Regions from separate parts of the Pseudarthrobacter leeuwenhoeki genome, predicted to be linked through region 1. Evidence: riboswitches for the same ligand, from Rfam matches in the RefSeq annotation. Region 1 holds a riboswitch; the other holds the start of a gene.
What was found. A riboswitch is a leader RNA that binds a small molecule or an ion and turns the genes downstream of it on or off. The one in region 1 is predicted to bind cyclic di-AMP.

Region 1 (3,496 bases):
TCCTCAGCCTTCGCCACGAAGGGGGTGGCGTACTCCGAGGCCTCGGCCCAGCGGTAGATGCGGCCGGCCGAATCCGCCGTCCGTGCCGAGGCGAAGTCCAGTCCGCCGTTCGCGTTGAGCCACTGCACCTGGGCATCGAGGGTGACGAGCGTGGCCAGGGCCGGAGTGTTGTAGGTCTGGTTCAGCCGTGAGTTGTCAATCGCCGTCTGGAGGTCCAGGAAGTCCGGGATCCAGCGGCCGCCGGCCTTGATCCGCGCCGCACGTTCCAGCGCCGCCGGGGAGAACAGGCCGAGCCACAGGCCTCCGTCGGAGGCAAAGTTCTTCTGCGGGGCGAAGTAGTAGACGTCCGCTTCCGCGACGTCGACATCCAGCCCGCCGGCAGCCGATGTGGCGTCAACCAGGACGAGGGAGCCTGCATCGGCGCCGGCCACACGCTGGACGGGGGCGGCAACGCCGGTGGACGTCTCGTTCTGCGGCCAGGCGTAAACATCGACGCCGGCCTCGGCTTTGGCCGCCGGGCGGGTGCCCGGTTCGGACTTGATGATTGAGGAGTCCGCAAGGAACGGTGCCTTGTTGGTGGCGGAGGCGAACTTCGAGCCAAACTCGCCAAAGGACAAGTGCTGGGCCTTGTTCTCCACCAGACCGAAGCTGGCGATGTCCCAGAATGCCGTCGATCCGCCGACGCCCAGGATGACTTCGTAGCCCTCGGGGGCGCGGAAGAACTGGCTGAGCCCGTTCCGGACCGATCCCACCAGGTTCTTGACCGGCGCCTGGCGGTGGGAGGTTCCCAGCAGCTGGGACGCGGCGGCGAGGGCCTCCATCTGCTCCGGGCGGACCTTGGACGGTCCGGCACCGAAGCGACCGTCCTTGGGCAGGAGGTTTGCGGGAATCGTGATGCTGGTGTCGCTCACAGTGGCTCCAATTTTCGGCTGGTACAAAAGTGTGGCTCGGTAGGTCGCCCGGCAGCGTGGCTGCAGCGGAGCCTTGCGTTTCATTCTGCCTGACTGCCCCGCGGGGGAGGCAAAAGAGACCGTCACAGTCCGGTCACTGAGATTATCCGGAGTAATTCAAAATAGGCTAAGCTGGCCTGCGAACGTACGGCGGACCGCGCCAGGGCGCCTGCAGCATGCGGTACGGCGGGAAATGCGCAAGGACGGCGCTCGAGGAGCTGAGCTGAATGACGGATCTGATCGATACAACCGAGATGTATCTTCGGACCATTCTGGAACTTGAAGAAGAAAACATCGTCGCACTCCGCGCCCGCATCGCCGAACGGCTGCGCCACTCCGGCCCCACCGTCTCCCAGACTATCGGCCGGATGGAACGCGACGGGCTGGTGGTTGTTTCCGGCGACCGCCACCTGGAACTGACGGAAACCGGCCGGAAGCGTGCCATTGAAGTCATGCGCAAGCACCGCCTTGCCGAGCGGCTGCTGGCTGACGTGATCGGGCTCGACTGGGCCTACGTCCATGAGGAAGCCTGCCGCTGGGAGCACGTCATGAGTGAGCGGGTCGAGCGGCGGATCTTCGAACTGCTGAACCACCCCACTGTCTCTCCCTATGGCAACCCGATTCCGGGCCTCGCGGAGCTAGGCGGACCGCCTTCCCAGCCGTACGCCGATGGCGCTATTAACCTGCTGGAGGCCATGGCCGGCTACGGGCCGGATTCCCGGGTCAGGATCAACCGGCTCGCCGAGCCCATCCAGGTCGAACCGGAACTGCTCGTCCAGCTTGATGAGGGCGGCATCCGCCCCGGCGCACTGGTTTCGCTGGAGCGCGTGGGGGAGTACATCTCGGTGCGAGTGCCCGACATCGAAGGCGCCCTGGAGCTCCCGCCCGAGGTGGCGGGCCACGTTTTTGTGACCGTCGGTTAACGAGCGCTCACCGGGCAGCTCGTGGGACCTCCCATGAGTTGTGCACAGGTAGATAACGGATTTATCACTGGACGGCTTAATCGCCTATAGTTGGACACTAGTACCGATACCAAACCGTTATCTGATCCGAGCCGAGCTCTGCCAGCGGATCAGTTGCAGAATCACCTTCTGGCAGGGGCGGGGGAACCACTTCCGGCTGTTCAGCAGCCTTGGGGTGAAGTCCGTCAGCGGCAAGCAACTCCATCGAGGAACTACTTTGATACCTCTGTGCCTGGATGCTTGTCACGGCGGACCGGGTCTTTGATCTCTCTGACCCGAATCCGACAGCTAACTCCGCAGGCTCTCCAGAGAGGAACCTTTTTTGACCACCCAGATCGACAGGGGCCGCCGCCGTGCGACAGGTCCCGCTCCGGAGCCGCGTCCGGCCGCCGCCACACCCGCGGACCGGCCCCGTGACGCGCTCCGCGATGAACGCAGAGACCGCCGCAGCCCGTTCCGCCAGGTAACGGACTTCGCCGCCGCCAGTGGCGTGGGGCAAAAGGCCGGCATCGCACTGGCTGCCACGGGACTGGTCCTTACCGTCACCGTCCCCGCCACGAGCCCTGTTATGGCCACAGACACCGGGTCAACGGCCGCAGTCATCCCTGCCGCAGTCCAGCCGGATATCACCGCCGCCGACGTCAAAATTGACTTCAACCGCACCGCCGTCACCACCCGGAATGACCCGGACGGCAAGCTTAAGCAGCTGCTGAGCGCCCAGTCGGCCGGCTCCATTGCCCCTGCAGCCTCCTCGGGCAGCCTCGGGGCGCCCTTGGTAGAGCTGAAGAAGTCGTCCCCCTTCGGATACCGCGTCAGCCCCATCACCGGCGGCTCCGGGGAGTTCCACCGCGGCCAGGACTTTTCGGTCCAATGCGGCACCGACGTCATTGCGGCCGCAAGTGGCACCGTGACCTTCACAGGATGGCATCCCTACGGCGGCGGAAACCGTGTGGTGATTGACCACGGCAACGGCTTGGAGACCACCTATAACCACTTGTCCTCCGCCGGCGTCCAGGTGGGCCAGCAGGTCGACCGCGGCTCTGTCGTGGCGATGAGCGGCACCACGGGCGCCTCCACGGGCTGCCACCTTCACTTCGAGGTCATGGTCAACGGCGAAGTCGTCGACCCGACCGGCTGGCTGTAACCGAGCTGATGGGACACTCTCGCATTCTCACGGCACTCCGTGATCTGAATGTGACATAGAGCCCCAACTGCTGTACCGTTTGTCCCACGCCAACTTTTCCGAAGTTGGCGCTCTTGAGTGGATTGCCTAGCTCTGCCACCGCTCAAGGTCCGTTCGCATTACATCGTCTGGCAGGGGCGGGGGAACCAATTTTGGCCTTCGAAAGAAGGCCTTGGGGTTAAGTCGCAAAGCTTCCCAGGAAGCAGCGCGGCCGGGTGACTCCCATCCGAATCCGACAGCTCACCTCGCAGGCATTGGGAGAGGCTACTTTCGTGTCTTCACGCCACAATGCTGCGCGTCACCGCGCTTGCGCGGCTCTTACGAGCCCGCTGAAATCCAACCTCCGTGTTGCCCTTTTTGGTGCCCGGAACGGATCTCACACCGCCGACTCGATCTCTGCT
Region 2 (3,496 bases), on a different contig from region 1:
GGCCCCCCAGCCGCCGGGTGATAGTTTTGACCCATGCGCACTTTCGTTGTGGACCACCCGCTGGTCGCCCATAAGCTCACCGTTCTGCGGGACAAGAACACCCCGTCCCCGGTCTTCCGCCAGCTCACCGAGGAACTCGTCACGCTCCTGGCGTACGAGGCCACCCGCGACGTCCGCACCGAACCGGTGACCATCGAGACGCCGGTCAGCACCACCATTGGCACCGCATTTACCAAGCCCACCCCGCTGGTGGTTCCCATCCTCCGGGCCGGACTCGGCATGCTCGAGGGCATGACCAAGCTGGTCCCCACGGCCGAGGTCGGGTTCCTGGGCATGGCCCGCGATGAAGAGACCCTGGACATCATCACCTACGCGGAGCGTCTCCCCGAGGACCTTACCGACCGTCAGATCTTCGTCCTGGACCCCATGCTCGCGACCGGCGGCACGCTGCGCGAGGCCATCAAGTTCCTCTTTAAGCGCGGCGCTTCCGACGTCACCTGCATCTGCCTGCTGGCCGCCCCGGAAGGCCTGGCGAAGCTGGAGGAGGAGCTTGCCGACGCCAACGTGACGATCGTGCTCGCCTCGATCGACGAGAAGCTCAACGAGAAGTCCTACATCGTGCCGGGCCTGGGCGACGCCGGCGACCGCCTTTACGGCGTGGCCGGTTAAGTCAGCCGAACGGCACCGGACCTGCCCTGGTGGCCGGTTCGCGCGCGGCTCCGGCTGCTCGCTGGCTGTGCCAGGGGTTTAGTACCAGTTGTGGGCGTAGTGGAAGTTCAGGGCCCCACAGGGTGAGCCGTAGCGGTCCTTGACGTACTCCAGACCCCAGTTGATCTGGGTCCGGTAGTTCGTCCGGTAGTCCGCGCCCGCGCTGGCCATCTTCTCGGCCGGCAGCGACTGGACCACACCGTAGGCGCCGCTGCTCGGGTTCGTGGCGGTCGTCTCCCAATCCGATTCCTTGGTCCAGAGCTTCATGAGGCACGGCATCTGGCTCGGGGCCCAGCCATAGGAGCCCAACTGGCTCGCCGCGTACGCCTGGGCGCCGGCAGGGTCATCGATGGCAACGGGGGCCGGTGCAGGTGCCGGCACAGTCGCAGGTGCCGGGGCGGGCTCGGGAGCGGGGGCCGGGACAGCTGCCGGGGCCGGTGCTTCGGCCGGCGCGACCTCGGCCGGCTGGGCCGCGGCGTCGCCGGTGCCGGTGACGGCCTCACTCTCGACCCGGACACGCTCAAAATCAAGGTGCGTCAGCGGATCCGCCGAGGCGGCTGCCTGCGTGGAACTGCCGGCGTCGGCATTGCGCGCGGCCGTCTCGGACGCCTGGCCGGCGGCGCCGGCCCCCACGATCATCGCGCAGGCGGCAACAACAACGGCCGCCCGGCGGCCGGTCGAACCGGCGTGGCGGGCAAACCGGGCCAAGGCTGAAGCGGGCCTGGCCGGCTCGGCGCCGTGGCCCGACAGCTTGGAGCCGGTTGAGTTTGCGGCGTCGTCAGGGCCCGATTGTGCCTTGGAGTTAGTCATGAGTGCCTCTCAACGCCTGCGGAGTTAGCTGTCGGGTTCGGATGAGGTCACCCGGCCGCACGGAATCTCACGTGTCGGCTTCACCCCAAGGGCGCAATGTGCAAAAAATGCCCGGGAACTCTGGGTCCCCCGCCTCTGCCTGTCCAGCGGAATCCGGGAGGCGGCAGAGCGTGGCGTACATCCGGACATGCGGCCCCAGTGATGGCCGCACTTAAAAACCGTACAGGAGTTGAACAGACAAGTTACAGTTTGGTAACAAGCATCACTGCGTCGGCGGGGCGGCTTGCGCCCTGACCAGCGACGGCTTGACTTCGGGCGGCGCCGGAGCCTCCGGCAGCCGAACGGTGAACTCGGTCCGGCCGGGCACCGAGGCCACACTGACAGTCCCGCCATGGGCCTCGACAATCGACTGCACGATCGACAATCCCAGCCCGCTGGTGCCCTCGGTGGAGGCCGTCGTTGCAGGGGGCGTTGTTGTGGCGCCCCCTGAGGATGCCCCGGGCGGCCGCGGCGGGTGCAGCGGACGCCGCGGAAGGGCCCTGCCGGTTGCCGGCGTCGTGAGTGCTGCCGGATTCTTGCGGGAAGCGTCCGCGCGCGTGAAGCGGGCAAAGACACGGTCCACGAACCCGGGGGCAATCCCGGGGCCGTTGTCCGTCACGGTCACCTCGGCATGTCCGTCCGGGGATCGCTTCACACCGGTCACCACGGTCGTGCCGGGGCCCGTGTGTTTGCGCGCGTTGGAGAGCAGGTTGACCAGCACCTGATGCAGCTGGCTCGCGTCCCCGCGAACCACCACAGGCTCTTCCGGGAGCTCCAAGTGCCAGACCCGGTCCGGGGCCATGACCTTCTCGTCACTGACCGTCTCGATGGCCAACTGGGTGAGATCCACGTCGCTGAGCTTGAGCGGCTGGCCCTCATCCAGCCGCGCGAGCAGGAGCAGATCCTCCACCAGGGTCGTCATACGTTCGGACTGGCTCTGCACCCGGGCCAGGGACTTCTGGCCGTCGGGGGTGAAATGTTCGGTCATCCGCATCAGCTCGGTATAGCCGCGGATGGCGGTCAGGGGAGTACGCAGTTCGTGCGAGGCATCCGCGACGAACTGGCGGACCTTCATCTCGCTCTTCTGCCGAGCTTCCAGGGCATTGGAGACGTTGTCCAGCATCATGTTCAGGGCATGGCCCACGCTGCCCACCTCGGTTTCCGGATGCGCTGCGGACGCCGGCACCCGCACAGCAAGTCCCACCTCTCCGGCGTCGAGCGGCAGCCGCGCAACCTGCGTTGCCACCTCGGAGAGCTGATCGAGCGGCTTCATGGTCCGGCGGATCAGTGCCGTCCCGGCCAGTCCGATGACCAGGAGCCCGCCGGCGGACACGAGCACCATGGTCCAGACCATGGTGGCAAGCGTGGTCTGCTTCTCCGCGAGCGGCAGGCCGGTGACGATCACGTCGCCGCCCGCCTCGGCGGCAACCAGCCGGTAGGCTCCGGCGGACAGGGTCCGGTCCACCGGCTCGAGCCACGGGGTGAGCTCCAGGAGCACTTCGTCGTCTTCGTCGGTGAGGGATTCCCGGGTGGCGTCCTCGGAGAGGAAGCCGGCGCTGCGGACCGAATCGTCATGGATTCGCGCGTTCAGGGTGCCGATGGCCAGGCCCCGCGCCTCAAGGGGGTCGGAGCGGCCGGAGCGGCCGGACTCGCGGGCACGGACCGCTGCCTGCTGCAGCTGGGTGTCGAGCTGTCTGGTCAGGAAGAAGTCCATCGAGGCATAGCTGACGATACCGACGGCCCCGCAGATCGCAACGAGCAGGGCCATGGCGACGAGGACAAGCCGGGTGCGCAGGTGCCAGGTGGACGGGGTGCGCCAGTTGAGTCCGGAGGGGCGGATCTCGGCAGGGCCTGCAGGCACGGATCAGTCCGCCGGTTTCAGGACGTAGCCGGCGCCGCGCACCGTGTGGATCATGGGCGGGTGGCTGGCGTCGACCTT

Region 2: it holds a riboswitch for cyclic di-AMP, as region 1 does, so the genes downstream of both, ACZYX4_RS10235 (aggregation-promoting factor C-terminal-like domain-containing protein) here and ACZYX4_RS05600 (M23 family metallopeptidase) in region 1, are expected to answer to the same signal.

Annotation. Positions count from the first base shown of each region.
Region 1 covers NZ_JBVAYY010000005.1:47,303-50,798, forward strand. Annotated here, with positions in the region: gene serC (phosphoserine transaminase) at 1-911, opposite strand, end outside; gene ACZYX4_RS05595 (metal-dependent transcriptional regulator) at 1,178-1,873, shown strand; cyclic di-AMP (ydaO/yuaA leader) riboswitch at 2,018-2,230, shown strand; gene ACZYX4_RS05600 (M23 family metallopeptidase) at 2,235-3,056, shown strand; cyclic di-AMP (ydaO/yuaA leader) riboswitch at 3,194-3,363, shown strand.
Region 2 covers NZ_JBVAYY010000009.1:167,053-170,548, forward strand. Annotated here, with positions in the region: gene ACZYX4_RS10225 (phosphatase PAP2 family protein) at 1-21, shown strand, start outside; gene upp (uracil phosphoribosyltransferase) at 34-669, shown strand; gene ACZYX4_RS10235 (aggregation-promoting factor C-terminal-like domain-containing protein) at 748-1,518, opposite strand; cyclic di-AMP (ydaO/yuaA leader) riboswitch at 1,520-1,677, opposite strand; gene ACZYX4_RS10240 (sensor histidine kinase) at 1,781-3,418, opposite strand; gene ACZYX4_RS10245 (response regulator transcription factor) at 3,422-3,496, opposite strand, start outside.